Linked DNA regions of Pseudobacter ginsenosidimutans. The protein of the gene in region 1 interacts with the protein of each later gene in a pairwise test. Links are inferred from orthologs where the notes say so. Each region holds a gene or a part of one and is shown in the gene's direction. Other genes may lie near its edges.

What was found.
Region 2: the proteins of FSB84_RS06890 (region 1) and dnaE interact in binary tests that used the Escherichia coli proteins (3 or more experiments, as listed by UniProt). The link is inferred for Pseudobacter ginsenosidimutans from one-to-one orthologs.
Region 3: the proteins of FSB84_RS06890 (region 1) and FSB84_RS06120 interact in binary tests that used the Escherichia coli proteins (3 or more experiments, as listed by UniProt). The link is inferred for Pseudobacter ginsenosidimutans from one-to-one orthologs.

What each region holds. Positions count from the first base shown.
Region 1 is NZ_CP042431.1:1,662,439-1,668,366, forward strand. Bases 1,526-4,483 are described here. They hold FSB84_RS06890 (methionine aminotransferase), read left to right. Parts: upstream 1,526-2,401; coding sequence 2,402-3,565; downstream 3,566-4,483. Other genes in these bases: FSB84_RS06875 (3'-5' exonuclease), read left to right, coding at 1,526-1,633; FSB84_RS06880 (RidA family protein), read left to right, coding at 1,636-2,022; FSB84_RS06885 (MmcQ/YjbR family DNA-binding protein), read left to right, coding at 2,032-2,385; FSB84_RS06895 (hypothetical protein), read right to left, coding at 3,562-4,101; FSB84_RS06900 (hypothetical protein), read left to right, coding at 4,259-4,483. Outside these bases: FSB84_RS06870 (mannose-1-phosphate guanylyltransferase), read left to right, coding at 1-915; more of FSB84_RS06875, read left to right, coding at 917-1,525; more of FSB84_RS06900, read left to right, coding at 4,484-5,401; feoB (ferrous iron transport protein B), read right to left, coding at 5,460-5,928. UniProt on the Escherichia coli protein: Shows aminotransferase activity with methionine and histidine as substrates, and to a lesser extent also with phenylalanine.
Region 2 is NZ_CP042431.1:7,125,569-7,132,749, forward strand. What follows is about bases 720-4,930. They hold dnaE (DNA polymerase III subunit alpha), read left to right. Parts: upstream 720-1,064; coding sequence 1,065-4,730; downstream 4,731-4,930. Other genes in these bases: FSB84_RS27760 (C40 family peptidase), read right to left, coding at 720-871; trxA (thioredoxin), read left to right, coding at 4,913-4,930. Also shown: more of FSB84_RS27760, read right to left, coding at 200-719; more of trxA, read left to right, coding at 4,931-5,230; FSB84_RS27775 (NupC/NupG family nucleoside CNT transporter), read left to right, coding at 5,346-6,641; aminofutalosine synthase MqnE, read left to right, coding at 6,755-7,181. UniProt on the Escherichia coli protein: DNA polymerase III is a complex, multichain enzyme responsible for most of the replicative synthesis in bacteria. This DNA polymerase also exhibits 3' to 5' exonuclease activity. The alpha chain is the DNA polymerase catalytic subunit.
Region 3 is NZ_CP042431.1:1,492,797-1,498,710, reverse strand. Bases 2,971-5,914 are described here. They hold FSB84_RS06120 (cytochrome c oxidase subunit I), read left to right. Parts: upstream 2,971-3,502; coding sequence 3,503-5,326; downstream 5,327-5,914. Other genes in these bases: cyoE (heme o synthase), read left to right, coding at 5,390-5,914; FSB84_RS06125 (cytochrome c oxidase subunit II), read left to right, coding at 2,971-3,462. In the rest of the region: FSB84_RS06140 (DUF3341 domain-containing protein), read left to right, coding at 1-313; FSB84_RS06135 (c-type cytochrome), read left to right, coding at 331-984; FSB84_RS06130 (quinol:cytochrome C oxidoreductase), read left to right, coding at 1,020-2,243; more of FSB84_RS06125, read left to right, coding at 2,311-2,970. UniProt on the Escherichia coli protein: Cytochrome bo(3) ubiquinol oxidase is the terminal enzyme in the aerobic respiratory chain of E.coli that predominates when cells are grown at high aeration.

The sequences.
Region 1 (5,928 bases):
ATTTATGTGGTCACCTCCGCAGAATATGTGAACATCGTGAAGCATCAGCTGCCTGAGCTCCCCCTGCAGAACATACTCGGTGAGCCATCCCGGAAGAATACCGCTCCCTGTATCGCATACATCTCTTTCAAGTTATATCAGATGGATCCCAATGCCACCATGATAGTGGCGCCTGCGGACCATCTCATCCTGGATAATATCGCTTTCAACAAAGTTTGCCTGGAAGCCCTCAGCTTTGTGACCAAACACAATGCGCTGATCACGCTTGGCATCAAGCCAACCTATCCCAATACAGGTTACGGCTATATCCAGTATGAACAGCACGAAGTGTCTGACAATGTGTACAAGGTGAAAACCTTTACTGAAAAGCCCAACCTTGAACTGGCAAAAGCCTTCATGGCCAGTGGCGAATTCCTCTGGAATGCCGGCATCTTTGTTTGGCAGGTAAAGAATATCATTTCTGCTTTCGAGAAATATCTTCCCGAAATGTATGAAGTGTTCCTCGCTGAAAAGGCCCGCTTCAATACTCCGGAAGAACATGCTGCATTGCTGGAGATCTATCCGCTCTGCACCAATATCAGCATAGACTTCGGTATCATGGAAAAAGCGGATAACGTTTACCTCATCCCGGCCTCTTTCGGCTGGAGCGATCTCGGAACCTGGAACAGCGCTTACGAAAACCTTGAAAAAGATTATCTCGGCAACGCTGTTGCCGGTAATGAAGTGATGGTCTTCGATTCCCACAACAATATGGTACATGCTCAGAAAGACAAACTGGTATTGCTGCAGGGCATGGAAGATTTTATTGTTGTAGACACCGATGATGTGTTGCTCATCTGCAAAAAAGAAAAAGAACAGGAGATCAAAGAGTACGTTGCCGAAGTAAAAAGAAACAAGGGCGATAAATACCTGTAATATGATCCCACTCAACAATATTCTTTTCCTCGATATCGAAACTGTTTCTCAGTACGCCACTTACGATGAAGTACCGGAAACATGGAAGGAGCTGTGGACCGCCAAAAGCGCCTTCCTGCTGCGGGGAAAAGAAGATGAAACAGTGGAATCCGTTTACGGCAAATCCGCCATCTATGCGGAATTCGGAAAGGTCGTCTGTATCAGTGTTGGCCTTATTCAGGGAAATAGCGAAGGAAAGAAACTGATCCTGAAATCATTTTTCGGGGACGATGAAAAACTCCTCCTGCTCCGCTTCTGCGAAATGCTCAAACGCTGGGCCATGGACAGCAACAAATATCTATGCGCCCACAACGGAAAGGAATTCGATTTTCCTTATCTCTGCCGCAGAATGATCATCAATGGTATGATCATCCCCCCCATTCTTAATACCGCCGGGAAAAAACCCTGGGAAGTGTCGCACCTCGATACGATGGAACTTTGGAAATTCGGGGATTTCAAGAACTATACTTCACTTAATTTGTTAGCACATACACTCGGTATCCCCACTCCAAAGGATGATATCGATGGCAAAATGGTGGGCGACGTATACTGGCGTCAGAAAGATATCCAGCGGATCGCTACCTATTGTCAGAAAGATGTGGTCACTGCCACCCAGGTTTACCTCCGCCTCCACAATGAGGCCATGATCCTGCCCGACAACATAGAAATCAAAGACTGATTATGCAAAGAACAAATTATTCTTCAGGAGCCAAATGGGAAGACATTGTAGGCTACAGCCGCGCCGTGCGCGTAGGTAATTTCATCGAGGTCACCGGAACCGTTGCCGTGGACGATAATGGCAAGGTAGTGGGCGATAACAACCCTTACCAACAAACGAAATACGCTTACCAGAAAATAGAAAAAGTGCTCACCCAGGCCGGCGCCTCACTCAAAGATGTGGTACGGTGCCGCATGTTTGTAACGGATATCAAACGCTGGGAAGAATATGGCCGCGGCCATGCTGAATTCTTCAAAGACATCAAGCCCTGTTTGAGTATGATCGAAGTAAGCGCTCTTATTGAACCGGAATTTATGGTGGAGATCGAAGTGAGCGCCATCATTCCATAAATTCGCTGTATGAATATAGAATCTCTCAGAACCTACTGCCTGTCTAAACCGGCGGTAGAAGAGACCCTGCCCTTCGGGCCGGATACACTCGTATTCAAAGTGGTGGGAAAAGTTTTCCTGCTGACAGGCCTGGACAGTGACCCACTGAGCTTTAACGTGAAATGTGATCCGGACCTGGCCATCGAGCTCAGGGAAAGATATGATGCTGTACAACCGGGATATCATATGAATAAGAAACACTGGAATACTATAACAGTGGATGGATCGGTTTCAGGAAGACTCCTGAAAGAATGGATCGATCACAGTTATGAGCTTGTTGTGGATAGCCTGCCGGCCAAAGTGAAAGCGGAGCTGAAGAAGTAATATTAAATTTGTCCAAATGATCACTGTGAACAACCCTCTCGCCATTGATTCCAAACTGCCGGATATAGGCACTACCATCTTCACTGTTATGAGCGGCCTTGCGTCAAAGCATAATGCCGTGAATCTCGGACAGGGATTCCCGGACTTCCCCATGAGTGAAGAATTGACCGGGCTGGTGAATACCGCCATGAAAGACGGCTTCAACCAATACGCACCCGCTCCCGGCTGGATGCCGCTTCGCGAAGCCATCGCAGAAAAGATCTCCTTTCTTTACAACACCACCGTCGATCCCGATACCGAAATCACCATTACTCCCGGTGGCACTTATGCGATTTACACAGCGCTCACTACCGTATTGCAACCCGGCGACGAAGTGATCATCTTTGAACCGGCCTATGATAGCTATATTCCGAATGTAACTATCAACGGCGCGATCCCCGTTCTAATAGATCTTCAATTTCCGGACTATCGCATCAACTGGGAAGAAGTTAAAAAGAAGATCACACCGCGCACGCGTATGATCATGCTGAATACGCCGCATAATCCCACCGGATCTGTGTTGAGAGAAGATGATATCGAAGCACTGCGCGAAATAGTTCAGGACACCAATATCCTCATCCTTTCGGATGAAGTATACGAACATCTTATTTTCGATAATATCCCGCACCAGAGCATGCTCCGTTATCCGGACCTGCTGGAGCGCAGCTTTGTTTGCTTTTCTTTCGGGAAAGTTTATCACTGCACCGGCTGGAAGATGGGTTACTGTGTTGCGCCGTCTGCTCTGACCAAAGAATTCAGGAAAGTTCACCAGTTCAATTGTTTTTCCGCTCATACACCCTCACAGGTAGCATTAGCCGCTTTCCTGCAGAACCGGGAATCTTATTTATCGCTTGCCCCGGAAATGCAGCAGAAGCGCGATTATTTCCAGGACCTGATGTCGAAAACGAGATTTACGCCGTTGCCCAGTTATGGAAGCTACTTCCAGTGTTATCAGTACAACCGTATCAGTGATGAGGGCGATAAGGATTTTGCAATCCGTATCACCAAAGAATTCGGCATTGCTACCATCCCTGTTTCGGCCTTCTACCGGTCAGGCAAAGACGATAAAGTGATCCGTTTCTGCTTCGCGAAGAAAGAGTCCACGCTGGCGCAGGCCGCGGAAAGGCTGAGCAAGATCTAGTCAAGGTATTTTGCCGGGATCGGTAGTTGCGGGGTTTCGTTCTGCCAGAAGATAGTCACCACCCACCAGCGTGATCCATCATTCCATAATTGAATACTGTTGATGCCGCGCATGAAGGGCTTTTCGTCTGCCTTTGTTTTGCGGGATTCATAAGTACTGAACACGTGCACCACTGCTCCGAACTCTTCAACCGTACGATGGATCTCGGTTTCAAAGAAGCCCATCTTTTCCAGCACCGGACCGCTGGCGCTGATATAATCTTCCAGGCTCATCACTTTGCGGCCGGAACTGCCATCGGCCCTTTTGCCCGTGGGGATCAGCCGGGCTTCGGGAATGAAGAGCGTCCGCATCCTGTTCCAGTTCCTTTTCTGACCTGCCGGCCCGGAAATGACATCGTAAAGGGCAGTGAGGATCCCATTCATGGAACCTACATCTTTTGGGTCTGGCGCAATACTGTCTCTTACCGCATCGTTTTTTGCGTTGGCATGCAGTGCTCCGCCCAAAATCAGGACTATGGCAAAAAGGATTCTTTTCATAATATCGGTTTAGTTACGGAATCTATTAATTTGCCGGGTCATTTGAGCCTGAATTCATCTGGAAGGTGTTAAAGCCTTGTTGGGCTGCCGGATTTAAGAATCCAATAACAAGCCCGGAAGCATTTTGCCAGTCTCAATACTATAATACAACCCTGTTATGAACCGGATCTTTACCCTCATTTTCATTATTACTGTGCTGGCCGGCTGCGGCAGCACCAGGTTTCGTGCGCCGGTATCGGAAGACAAACCTCTGTTTGCCGCTATCAATGAACTGATCAAAAGGCCAGACAATGCCAAAGCGCAGAATGACCTCACCTATTTTTTCAACCAGGCGGTGACCCGCCACGAAGAAGCGGCTTCGGTGTATCGCAATAGCGCTGATCCCGCCCGCTGGGATAAATTATTGAAAGAGCTGAATGCGCTTCAGACCATTTACACCGCTACTCAGGCTATACCCAATGCTACCAGGTTCGTACAACCGAAGAACTACCTGGGCGAACTGGAGGCCACCCGTGAAAATGCTGCAGACTTCTACTGGCAGCAGGCAATGGACAATTTTGAAAAAGACGACAGGCAAAGCAGCTTGCTGGCATTCGATCTTTTCCGTAAGGCCAGTAGCTATGTGAACGGATATAAAGATGCGAACCGGCTCAGCCAGGAAGCCTGGGAGAACAGTATTGTGAATGTAGTGGTGTTGCCGGTGCAGGAGAATTATCCAACTTTCTTCCGCGAATGGGATCCCGGCGAGCGCTACAGGGCTGAATACTTCCAGGAGCAGCTGGTGAGGGAACTTGGCGGTAAGTCAGCCACCCATTACCCTGCCCGCTTCTTCACAGATATTGAAATGAGCAATGATTATGACAGGCCTGATTGGGAGCTGAGTGTGAAATGGGATTATGTTAACACCAGCACTACTACGCCATCCAGGGAAAAAAGGGAAGTGTCTAAGAATATCCTCGCAGGCAGGGACTCAACTGGTAAGCAGGTGTATATCCTGGTGAAAGCTACTATCACTACCACCACACGGTCTGTCAGTGCCAGAGGAAGGCTCGCGTATACCCTTACCGGCACTTATGACAGGAAATTGATAGATATCGGAAGCTCCAGCGATGAAGTAAGCTGGACGGAAACCTCCATCAGCTATACCGGCGATAAAAGAGCGCTGAGCGATGAAGAACTGAAGCTGATCAAGGCCCGCAGTTTTGATCGCGGCCCGTCCAAAACAGAAGTGATGGATGCGTTAGCCAGAAAAATGTTCCCTGAACTAAGACGAAAAATGGAAAGAACGTTATCAACATAAAATAAGAAAGGCGTATCACCGGATACGCCTTTCTTATTTTATGTGAATTCTGTTATTACTATTTGAAGAGCTGGAACACCAGCAAGCTCATGAAATAAGCCAGGGCCGTCATGTATGCCAGCTGGATCAGCGGCCATTTCCAGCTTTTGGTTTCACGCTTTACGATAGCGAGTGTACTCATGCACTGCATCGCAAAAACATAGAATACCATCAGGGAAAGACCTGTTGCCAACGTATAAACTTTTGTGCCGTCAGTCCTTTTGGCTGCATTGAGTTTTTCTGCGAGCGTGGCCTGGTCTGCATCATCGCCTCCTTCCACACTGTACAGGGTGGCCATCGTTCCAACAAATGCTTCACGCGCTGCAAAAGAAGTGATGAGTGCGATACCGATCTTCCAATCAAATCCCAGTGGTCTGATAGCCGGCTCGATGGCATGGCCCAGGATACCTGCATATGAATTGGCCAGCAGCGCAGAACTTTTCTGCTGTTCCAGTTCTGCAACTTTCAAAGAATCGGATTGGCTCTGT
Region 2 (7,181 bases), 5.5 Mb from region 1 along the record:
GAATGAATAATCCAGCGTTTGCTGGTAGCGAAGACTAAAGTCAGCGGAAAATGCTATGGAATTTAGATACGAAAACGGAATAAGGTAAAACATAACTTAGGGGTATTAACATGAACCGGGCTAAGTTAGACTATAACTCAATCTGTCTAATTACTCAAATCGATACTTTTTCAGAAATACATGATTCTATGTAGTAGAACTACTTCACCCTCCCGCATCCCGCAAACGTTCTCGCATAATAACTATCACCAAGATCATTGATGATCACGCCTGATGACGTGCTCGCATGAACGAACTTATTATTACGCAGATAAACGCCCACATGCGAGATCGCTTTTTTCTTTCCTGAAGTGCGGAAGAAAACCAGGTCCCCTTCCTGCAGATCGCCTTTATTGATGCGCCTGCTGTTTTCGTATTGAGATGCTGAAGTGCGGGGAACGCCCACATTATAAAGAGAAGAAATGAATGTTTGGGAAAAAGCTGAGCAATCGATACCTGTGCGGTCGTTGCCTCCGTAACGGTATTTGGTGCCGTACCAGCTCTCGATGAAGTCGAACAATTTGCCGTCAGTGATACTTTCAACCGGAACATCCAGCAAAATAGCGTATTTGAAAGCCATCGGCGCCACTCCTTCCATATTGGAGGCCGGAGCTATCAGGGTAGGCATATAACCACTCCCGCTGCTGCCTTTGAAATCATTGCTGTTGATGGAAATATTCTCTATGAACTTAGGCGGATGGGCCGTTTTGGCATTCGCCGCCGTTGATCCGCCTGCCGGGGAACTGGTAGTGGATCGCTTGAAAGTGTTGCAACTGGTGGCTCCCAGCGCGATCGTCGCCGCCAATAATGCATTCTTCACAATGTAGGACATCGTTCAAACCGGGTTAGTAATCCGGCAAATATAACAAATACATTGCCAAATGCAATCCCCTCCTGCCCGGCAGCTGCCTCCGCTTTTTCGCACATACCCTGTGGATTAAAATTGTGCTCTTTTTTGCTCCCATTCAGGAACTTTGTAACGTTATTTGCTGTTTGATTGTTGTTACAGATAGAACCAGAAGATTATGTCGAAATTCTCACACCTGCACGTCCATACCCAGTTCTCATTGCTCGATGGAGCCGCCTCCATCCAAAGCCTTTACAAAAAAGCCATCAAGGATGGGCAGCCCGCTATTGCCATTACGGACCACGGTAATATGTTCGGGGCTTTTGAATTTGTATCGGAAGCTTACAAGCACAAGAACGACGATGGCTCGCTCAAAGTAAAACCCGTGGTGGGCTGCGAGTTCTATGTGGTGGAAGACCGTACACGTAAAACCTTCTCCAAGGAACAAAAAGACGAACGCTACCACCAGGTACTGCTCGCAAAAAATGCAAAAGGATACCAGAACCTCATCAAGCTCACTTCCCTCGGTTATATCGAAGGTATGTACAGCAAGTATCCGCGCATCGATAAAAAACTGATCGAACAATACCACGAAGGACTTATCGCCACCACCTGCTGTATCGGCGCCTATGTACCCCAGACCATCCTGCACGATGGCGAAGAAAAAGCAGAAACGGAATTCAAATGGTGGCTGGATCTCTTCGGCGAAGATTATTTCATCGAACTGCAGCGCCATAATCTCAAAGAGCAGATCCAGATCAATGAAGTGCTGCTTAAATTCTCGCTGAAATACAATGTGCCTGTAATTGCCACCAACGACAGTCATTATACAGACCAGGACGATTACAACGCCCACGATATCCTCCTTTGTATCAACACCGGCGAAAAGAAAGCCACACCGGGCTTTGACGATTTTGTGAACGATGATGCCATAGTGAAGGAACGCCGTTTCAAATTCCCGAACGACCAGTTCTATTTCAAGACGCAGGATGAAATGAAGAAACTCTTCGCAGACATCCCACAGGCCATCGACAATACCAATATGATCGTGGACCGCGTGGAAGTACTGAACCTGAAGAAAGATATTCTTCTCCCGGCGTTCCCGCTACCCAAAGAATTCCAGCTCACAGACGACAGTAACCTGAACCAGTGGGAATTCCTGAAGCATATCACCTACGAAGGAGCAAAGATGCGCTACGTGGAGATCACCGATGATATCCGCGAAAGGCTCGACTTTGAGCTCTTCACCATCAAAACGATGGGATTCGCCGGTTACTTTTTGATCGTGAGTGATTTCATCAAAGCCGGAAGGGACCTCGGCGTATTCATCGGACCGGGCCGTGGATCGGCCGCCGGTAGCGCTGTGGCCTATTGTATCGGTATCACCAATATCGACCCCATCAAATACAACCTGCTGTTCGAGAGGTTCCTCAACCCGGATCGTAAGAGCATGCCGGATATCGATACGGACTTCGACGATGAAGGCCGCCAAAAAGTAATTGATTACGTTGTTGATAAATATGGCAAGAACCAGGTAGCGCAGATCATCACCTATGGTACCATGGCCGCCAAGATGAGTATCAAGGACGTGGCCCGCGCACTCGACCTGCCGCTTCCCGAAGCCAATGCTCTCGCAAAACTGGTTCCCGATAAACCAGGTATCGAACTGGGCCGCGTGCTGAAAGCGCCCATAACAGCAAAGGAAGGTGAGAAATCGCTGGAAGAAAAAGATCAGCTCGGACCTGATGATCTAGAAAATGTGAAACGCATCCGTGAAATATACCGGGGTACTAACCTCAATGCACAGGTGCTGCACGAAGCTGAACGTCTCGAAGGCTCCGTACGCAATACAGGTATCCATGCAGCGGGTATCATCATCGCCCCCAAAGACCTTACTGAACTGATCCCCGTGTGTACCGCCAAGGACTCCAGTCTCTGGGTTACACAGATCGAAGGCAGCATCATCGAAGATGCAGGCGTTATCAAGATGGACTTCCTGGGTCTGAAGACCCTCACCATCATCAAGAATGCCCTGCGCATGATCAAGGAGAACCACGGGATCGATATCGTGATCGACGATATCCCGCTTGATGATCAGAAAACCTACGAGATCTACCAGCGCGCTGATACCATCGGCACATTCCAGTTCGAGAGCCCCGGTATGCAGAAATACCTGCGCGACCTCAAACCTGACCAGTTCGCGGATCTGATTGCGATGAACGCCCTTTATCGCCCCGGTCCGCTCGCGTACATCCCATTGTTTATCGACCGTAAGCATGGCCGTGAGCCCATCACCTACGATCTTCCCGAAATGGAAGAATACCTCGCCGAGTCCTACGGGATCACGGTTTACCAGGAACAGGTGATGTTGCTGGCGCAAAGTCTCGCCGGCTTCTCCAAAGGTGATGCGGACGTACTGCGTAAGGCGATGGGTAAAAAGCAGAAATCGGTACTGGATAAAATGAAGACCCAGTTCATCAATGGCGCCACAGCCAAGGGCCATCCGGCCGATAAACTGGAGAAGATCTGGACAGACTGGGAAGCCTTCGCCCAATACGCGTTCAACAAATCGCACTCTACCTGTTACGCCTTCGTGGCCTACCAGACAGCCTATCTCAAAGCGCACTATCCTTCCGAATACATGGCCGCCGTTTTGAACAACGCCGGTAATATCGAAAAGATCACCTTCTTCATGGAGGAATGTAAGCGCATGGGACTGAAAGTACTCGGTCCGGACATCAATGAATCCAAAAAAGGTTTTGCCGTTAACAAGGCCGGCGATATCCGTTTCGGCCTGGGTGGGCTGAAAGGCGTGGGTGAAGCTGCGGTAGACAGCATCATTGCCGAGCGCACAGAAAAAGGTCCTTACTCTTCCATCTTCGATATGGCCAAACGCGTGAACCAGCGCACGGTGAACAAGAAAACACTTGAAAGTCTCGTATACGCTGGCGCTTTCGATTGCTTCCCCGAACTGCACCGCGCTCAATATTTCACCATCCCGCCAAACGATACCAGCTCCGGTCTGGAGAAGATCATCAAATACGGGAATATCTTACAGGCAGAGAGCCAGAATGCTTCCAACAGTCTTTTCGGCAATCTCTCCACCAATATCGAGATCGCACCACCGAAGATCGCGCCCTGCGAGCCCTGGACGCTCACAGACCTGCTCAATAAAGAAAAGGAAGTAACGGGCATCTTCATGAGCGGTCACCCGCTGGACCATTTCAAATTCGAACTGCATCATTACGGCATCAAACCACTGGTTGAATACAACGAGATCCAGAACACCGAATTGCTGATGGCTCAGTACGCCGGTAAAACACTCCGCATCGCCGGTTTAGTGACGGATGCACAGCATCGCGTGACGAAGACGGGTAAAAACTTTGCGAAAGTGGTGATCGAAGATTATACCGGTAATGCAGAGCTCCTTTTCTGGAGTAACGATTACCCGCGTTTCAGTTCATTTTTCCAGAACGGACTGAACCTTCTGGTTACAGGAACCTTTTCACAAAAACGCAGCTTCAATCCCGATCCCAACAAGCCACCTGAATACGAGTTCAAGGCATCCGAGATCACTTTGCTGGAAACTGTCAAAGGCAAATACACCAAGCAACTGATCCTCGATATCCAGGCCAGGCACCTGACGCCGGAACTGATCGATTTCCTTGAAGATAATGTTAAAAAAAATCCGGGCGGGGCAGGCCTTCGCTTCAATATCATCGAGCCAAAAGCGCAGTTGAAGATCAGCATGTACAGTCTGGAAGCGAAGTTCCAGATGAATGACGAAATGACGGCCTGGCTCAGGGAAAAGCCTGAGGTAGAGGTGGCTGTAGTGACTAGCTAGCAGATGTGGATATGTGGAAATGTCACCGTTTCAGTAAAATGAAAATGGTTATATATTTGCTCTCTTTACCCCATGGAACAAAGACTGGAAGCGATGGTAAAGGTGAGATGAACAAAACGGTTCCCTCGCCTGTTTTAATCAGATACAGTCTTCATTCAAATAATATTTATAAAAACATTTTTATGGCTTTAGAATTTACTGATGCGAACTTCCAGGAAAAGGTACTTTCTTCCGATAAACTGTCTGTAGTGGATTGCTGGGCTGAGTGGTGCGGACCCTGTCGTGCAATTGGACCCGTTATCGACGATTTATCCAAAGAATATGAAGGACGTGTGAATGTAGGTAAAGTGAATGTTGACCATAATCCTGAGATCAGCATCAACTACGGAATCACTTCTATCCCTGCGATCCTCTTCTTCAAAGGTGGAAAGATCGTAGACAAGCTGGTAGGTGCACAACCTAAAGCAAACTTCGTTAAGAAGATCGAACAGCACATGTAGTATTCGCGATATAAAAGCAGTTTACTGCTGACATTGAAGACCGGTTATTATAACCGGTCTTTTTTATTATTAATAATGCTTATATTGAAAGGTCTTTTCATCCAAACTGACCTACATGAGTCCTGTACTGGAAAATATTCTCCGCGGCATGCTTGGCATGTTCTTCCTCATTTTCGTATGCTTCCTTCTCAGTAACAATCGCAGGGCTATCAACTGGAAACTGGTATTGATAGGTGTTGTAGCACAGGTCTGTTTTGCACTGGGCATCCAGAAAGTGCATTTCATTAAGATCATCTTCCAGTGGCTCTCAGAGAAATTTGTTGAAGTGATCAATATCGGTCACAAGGGAATTGAATTCCTCTTCGGAAACCTCGCCAATGCAGAAGGTTCCTGGGCCTATATTTTCGCGGTGCAGGTATTGCCCAATATCATTTTCTTCTCCGCGCTCTCCGCCATGTTCTACTATCTCGGCATCCTTCAGAAAGTAGTATATGTATTTGCGTGGATGCTGAAGAAACTGGGTATTTCCGGTCCGGAAAGCGTGAGCACAGCCGCCAATATTTTTCTCGGTCAAACCGAAGCGCCGCTGATGATCCGTCCCTTCCTCGACAAACTCACACGCTCTGAAATACTTTGTATCATGGTGGGCGGTATGGCCAATACTGCCGGCAGTGTTCTGGCAGCTTATGTAGGCTTCCTTGGCGGCAATGATCCCGATCAGCAGAAATTTTTCGCATTGCATATGCTCGGACAAAGCATCATGAGCGCTCCGGCCGCCATCGTGGTATCCAAGATCTTGTTCCCTCAAACGGAGCCGTATATGCGAGAACTGAAAGTGCCGCGCGAAAAACTCGGCGACAATTTCCTGGACGCCATCTCCCTCGGCACTACAGACGGTATGAAACTGGCCGTGAATGTAGGTGCCATGCTCATCGTATTTACCGCGCTGATGTATTTCGCCAACTGGATACTGGGCAGTATCGGCTCCTGGACCAATCTCAACAGCACCATCGCGGCCGCTACCAATGGCCGTTATGAATCGCTTTCACTGCAAATGCTGCTCGGTTATATCTTCTCCCCCGTTGCCTGGCTCATTGGCGTTGACTCGCGGGAAATGATCCCCGTAGGACAACTACTGGGGGAAAAGACCATCCTCAACGAATTTGTGGCTTATATTTCATTCGGACAGATGAAAACCGCCGGCGTCATCTCTGATCCAAAGTCGATACTGATCACTACTTATGCCCTCTGCGGCTTCGCGAATTTTGCCAGTATCGGTATCCAGATCGGAGGTATCAGCCAGCTGGCGCCCAACCAGCGCAGGAACCTCACGGAGCTGGGAGTGAAAGCCCTGATCGGCGGCACCATCGCCTGCCTGATGTGCGGCTGTATCGCCGGCGCACTGATGTAAGCGACCGAACAATAAGTTTAACCGGCTTTTCATTCCTGTAAACATTATTGCCTGCGAACTGTTATGGGACTATTGTACCTTTGCGGCATTGAATCAAAGGCAGTTTTACAACCATGAATACTTCTATCGAGAAACTAATAGCCGCCGAAACGGACGCCACCCTTCGCAGTATCGCAGAAAAGGTTGTTCGTAAGGAACGCATCACCCCGGAAGACGGCCTCTACCTTTTTGAACATGCAAGCCTCCCCTACGTTGGCGCCCTCGCCAATTTCGTAAGAGAAAGACTGCACGGAAACACTACTTATTTCAATCGCAACTTCCATATCGAACCCACCAACGTATGTGTGTTCGCCTGCAAATTCTGCTCGTACTCACGCCTCTACGCCCACCGCGAAGAAGGATGGGAACTCAGCACCGAACAAATGCTGGACATCGTAAAGAAATACGATGGTAAACCTGTTACCGAAGTTCATATCGTTGGCGGTGTTCACCCGAAAATGAACCTCGAATTCTTTGCTGACCTCATCCGCAAGATACGCG
Region 3 (5,914 bases), 170 kb from region 1 along the record:
TTTGCCAGCGTGGATCCCCATCATGTTCGAGTTCACAGTATTGTGCGCAGCCGTAGGTATGGTGCTCACTTTCTGCTATCTCTGCCAGCTGGCTCCCTTCGTGAAGAAACATCACTTCCATCCAAGGGCCACTGACGACAAGATGGTAATGGTAATTGAAGTAACTCCCAGGAACGATGAATCAGAGATCAGCGGATTGCTCAACAGCCTCGGCGCTAAAGAAGTGAATACGCAGATCGCAGAGACCGGCTGGTGGCTGGGTCGTTACGACAAAGAGCAAAAGTTATACGCAGACGAAACCGTTTCAGCATAATTGAATATTGAAGCACGATGAAAAAATTATCGATCATAGCTGTTTTTGTACTGGCCATTGTAGCCTGGAGTTGTAGTGATACGAGCAGGAATCCCGGTAAGGCGTACATGCCAGACATGGCCTATAGTGTGGCTGTTGAAAGCTATACCCCGCTTGATACTTTCAAAGCGCTGGGCATTAACTACAACGCCAAGCCTGTTCCAGGTACGATCAAAAGAGGCGAAATGTTCCCTTTCCCTATTGCACACGACAAACAGGGTGAGACTGTGAACTATGAAGCTTCCAAAGCCGTGCCTAACCCAATCACCGCTATGAGCCCCGAACAGCATACAGAAGCTGAGCGTCTCTACCTGATCAACTGTGGTATCTGCCATGGCGCGAAACTGGATGGCGCAGGTGTGCTGCACAAAAGAAGCGATGGTACAGACGGCCCTTACGCTGCTGCACCCGCTAACCTGGCAACCAACGCCACTTATGTGAATATGCCTGCCGGTCAGATGATGTATTCCGTAACCTACGGAAAGAACCTGATGGGTAGCTACGCTTCACAACTCAGCACAACACAGCGCTGGATGGTGATCGCTTATGTGAAAGCAAAACAGGCTGAAGCTAACGGAGCTGCCACAGAAGAAGCGAAGCCCGCAGCTGCTGATACAACTGCTAAAAAATAACTGAGAAGACACATTGAAATTATAAACTGTTGACAATGGCTATTAAAGAATTTTTTGAGATACCGAAGCGATACAGAACATGGTCGTTAGCCCTGATGGGAATCGGTGTGCTGTCTGTGATTATCGGTTTCTTCCTATACGGGAACAGCGAGCATCCCCAAAGGTTTTGGGCTGCCCTGTTGCAAAATAGCGTCTACTTTTTATTGGTGGTAAATGCGTCTATGTTCTTCTTGTGCGCTACCACGCTCGCATGGGGAAGCTGGCAGCTGACCTTCGGAAGGGTTACGCAAGCTATCTCTACAGCGGTGATCCCCATCGGTATCATCACTGCTATCATCCTCATCTGCCTGGTGACAGTAGATCCGCATATCTACCACTGGCTGCATCCGGACGGAGACAAGATCCTGGAAGGTAAAGCAGGATTCCTCAATAAAGGTTTCTTCATTGTTTGGACTGCCCTCACTCTGATCGGCTGGATCGTTCTGGGCGCCAAAATGCGCAAACTCAACAGCGAGCTGGATAACAATCCGCCCGCCAGTAACGAGTCTGCTAAGAAATGGTTGTTCAAGAACACTGTATGGGCCGCCGTATTCATCGTGTGGTTCGCTCTCACAGTAATGAGCACTGTTCCCTGGCTCTGGCTGATGAGCATCGACGCTCACTGGTACTCTACCATGTATAGCTGGTATACTTTCGCCAGCACCTTCGTTGCAGGTATCGCAGTGATCGCCCTCTTTGTAGTTTACCTGAAAAATCAGAACTACCTGGAATACACAAACGAAGAGCATCTGCATGACCTGGGTAAATTCATGTTCGCATTCTCTATCTTCTGGACATATCTCTGGTTCTCCCAGTACATGCTGATCTGGTATGCGAATATCCCTGAAGAAACGGTTTATTTCCGCTCACGTATCGTTACTGATCATGAGACTGGTGCTTATAGTGGCGTATTCTGGTTCAGCTTCGTGATCAACTTCCTGGCTCCGTTCCTCATCCTGATGCGTCGCGGATCAAAAAGGAATTACACCACTATCGCTATGATGGCGATCGTGATCCTGGTTGGTCACTGGTTCGACTTCTACCAGATGGTATTCGCCAGCGTAATGAAAGATCATGTAACGCTCAACCTGTTCGACTTCGGTGTTGCAGCCGGCTTCGTTGGTCTGATCATGTTCGCCGTGGGTAATGCGCTGACCAAAAAACCGCTGGTGGCCAAAAACCACCCGCTGATGAAGGAAAGTATCATACACCATACCTGATCTGAAAACTGTGTGTATAGTTCAAGAAGTAAAACTTGTTTGTTCGAATAAAATTTATTGATAGATCATGACAACTACCGGAATATTTCTTTTAACGATCCTTGCACTGGGCTTCCTGATCACGTTTCAGATTGCCAAGGCTAGCGAGTATGTTTCTGTGCTGAAAGGCGAGAAGAAAGCTTTCGAGCAAAGTAATAAGGTCAATGCATTCCTGATGGTGGTATTCCTGGTACTGGGGCTTCTCGGCGTATGGTGGTGCAACAAACTCCTGTTTGGTAAAACCCTCCTGGCGCACCCCTCAGCGTCTGACCATGGTGAGAACATTGATACCATGCTGTACATTACCATTGCTATTTGTGGTATTGTATTCATCATAACACAGATCCTCCTGTTCTGGTTCGCATACAAATACCAGTACAGTTCAAAAAGAAAAGCATTCTTCTATCCGCATAACAATAAACTGGAGATCCTCTGGACTACCGTTCCTGCCATCACACTCTGTATCCTGGTTGGTTTCGGTCTGTACTACTGGTTCCGTATCACCGGCGACGCTCCCAAAGATTCTCTCGTAGTGGAGATCACCGGCAAACAATTCGGATGGATCTATCGCTACCCAGGTAAGGATAATACTTTTGGAAAAAAGTATTTCCGTATGATCGATGAAGGAAAGAACAACCAGCTTGGTCTGAACTGGATCGATACCACTATCGTGAAAAAAGATCACAATAAGAAAGATGCAGGTACTGTTGAGATCAAGGCAGACCCCGCAACTTTTGATGATATCGTTACCAACGAAGCTATCTACATGGTGAAGGATCAGCCTGTGAAACTGGTGATCAACTCCCGCGACGTGGTACACGACGTAGGTCTCTCTCACTTCCGCCTGAAAATGGATGCTGTGCCTGGAACGCCCACTACACTGTGGTTCACACCCAAGTACACTACCGAAGAAATGAAGAAGATCACCGGCAATCCCAAATTCGAGTATGAGATCTCCTGCGACCAGATGTGCGGAAACGGTCACTACTCCATGAAAGGATTGATCAAAGTGGTAACCAAGGATGAATTCATTCTCTGGAAAGCCAAACAAAAGCCTGCTTATGCAGTTGCTTTCCCTGCTCCGGAAGCAGCTCCGGCTCCTGCCGCTGATACTACCAAAGCAGCAGTGACCACTGTTGCCAAAGAAGTAAAACCAGTGATAGCAGCAGCTAAACCGTAACGAAAAAAGTTTTGAATACCCGATTATAAAAAAGAATATCATGAGCAACGAAGCAGCACTGCACGGCCATTCTGAGGTAGCCCATTCTCATGAAGTGCATCATGGTGATGATCACGGTCATCATCATAAGGAAACGTTCATAACCAAATACGTTTTCAGTCAGGATCATAAAATGATCGCGAAACAATTCCTGATCACAGGGATGGTATGGGCGATACTCGGAGGTCTGATGTCAGTATTGTTCCGTTTGCAGTTGGGTTATCCTGATCAGTCATTCCCCTGGCTGGAGGATATCCTGGGCAGATGGGCGAAAGGTGGAAAGATCACTCCTGAAAATTATTACGCACTGGTAACCATGCACGGAACCGTTCTCGTGTTCTTTGTATTGACCGGTGGTTTGAGCGGAACCTTCGCCAACTTCCTCATTCCTCTGCAAATCGGAGCACGCGATATGGCTTCTCCCATGATGAACATGCTGAGCTACTGGTTCTTCTTCGGCGGTAGCATCGTGATGCTGTCTTCATTATTCGTTCAAACCGGACCATTCTCCGGTGGCTGGACGGCCTATCCGCCATTGAGTGCGCTTGGTGATGCTTCGCCGGGTTCCAAAACGGGTATGGACCTCTGGATCGTTGCCATGGCAATGTTCGTGATCTCTTCACTGCTCGGTGGACTGAACTATGTATCCACTGTATTGAACATGCGTACAAAGGGTATGAGCATGACCAAGATGCCGCTGACCATGTGGGCGCTGTTCTTCACTGCCGTACTCGGTATCCTGTCGTTCCCTGTACTGCTCTCTGGTTTCATCCTGCTGTTGTTCGACCGTCACGGCGGCACCAGCTTCTATCTCTCCGACATTTACATCACGGGTGTAGGCGCCCTCCCCAATGAAGGTGGTAGCGCGATCCTTTACCAGCACTTGTTCTGGTTCCTGGGTCACCCCGAAGTATATATCATCCTGTTGCCAGCCATGGGTATTTCTTCAGAAGTACTTTCTGTGAATTCCCGCAAACCGATCTTCGGTTACATGGCGATGGTAGGTTCCATGTTCGCTATCACGATCCTGGCCTTCCTCGTATGGGCGCACCACATGTTCGTAACAGGTCTGAATCCGTTCCTCGGTTCAGTGTTCGTATTGCTGACGCTCCTGATTGCGGTTCCCTCCGCCATCAAAGTGTTCAACTGGCTGACCACACTCTGGAAAGCGAATATCCGCTTCACGCCTGGTATGCTCTTCGCTATCGGTTTCGTGAGCCTGTTCATCTCCGGTGGTCTTACCGGTATCTTCCTCGGTAACTCTACACTGGATATCCACCTTCACGATACTTATTTCGTAATTGCGCATTTCCACATCGTAATGGGTGTGTCTGCCTTCTTCGGAATGTTCGCAGGTGTATACCACTGGTTCCCCAAAATGTATGGACGCTTCATGAACAATACCATGGCGTACATCCACTTCTGGATCACCCTGATCGGCGCTTACCTGATCTTCTGGCCAATGCACTACGAAGGTCTGGCGGGTATGCCTCGCCGTTATTTCGAGTACGGTATCTGGGAATCATTCAAACAATTCGGAGAACTGAATAAATTCATCTCTACTGTAGCCATCATCGTATTCGCGGTTCAGTTGATGTTCATCTTCAACTTCTTCTACTCTATTTTCAAGGGTAGAAAAGTAACCACCCAGAACCCATGGGGCGCTACAACCCTCGAGTGGACTGCTCCTATCCATCCTGGTCACGGAAACTGGCCTGGTGAGATCCCTGAAGTTCACCGCTGGGCTTATGATTACAGCAAGGATGGAAGAGATTTCATTCCTCAGACCGAGCCTATCAGCCCGGATGAGAGCAAGCATCACTAAGCAACAACTGATTGCCGGATGAGCAATCCTCATCCGGTAACCGGTTTAAAATATTCATAACTGATGACGACGCAGGAAACCGTGAAGCAACACAGCTCTTTTTCAATCGCCGGCAAAGTGCGTGACTACATGGCGCTGATCAAGTTCAGCCTGAGCTTCATGGTAGTGTTTTCATCTGTGATCAGTTATTTGCTGGCTCCTACTGTTGTACAGTTGAACTGGAGCATGGTTATCTTACTCTTCGTAGCTGGTATGCTGGTAACTGGCAGCGCTAATGCAGTGAACCAGGTGGTGGAGAAGGATACCGACGCGATGATGAAGCGTACAGCAAAAAGACCGGTAGCTTCCGGACGTATGACACCTGCTGAAGGATGGGCTTTCGCCATCGTAACGCTGGTGATCGGACTGGGAATACTGGGATGGTTCTTTAACATTTTGTCGGCCGCAGTGGCGCTGGTAAGCTGGTTTATCTACGCCTTCATGTACACTCCTCTCAAAAAGGTCAGCTCTGTTGCTGTTCTGCTGGGAGCGGTGCCTGGCGCGCTTCCCTGCCTGATCGGCTGGGCCGCCGGTGAAGATAAACTCAGT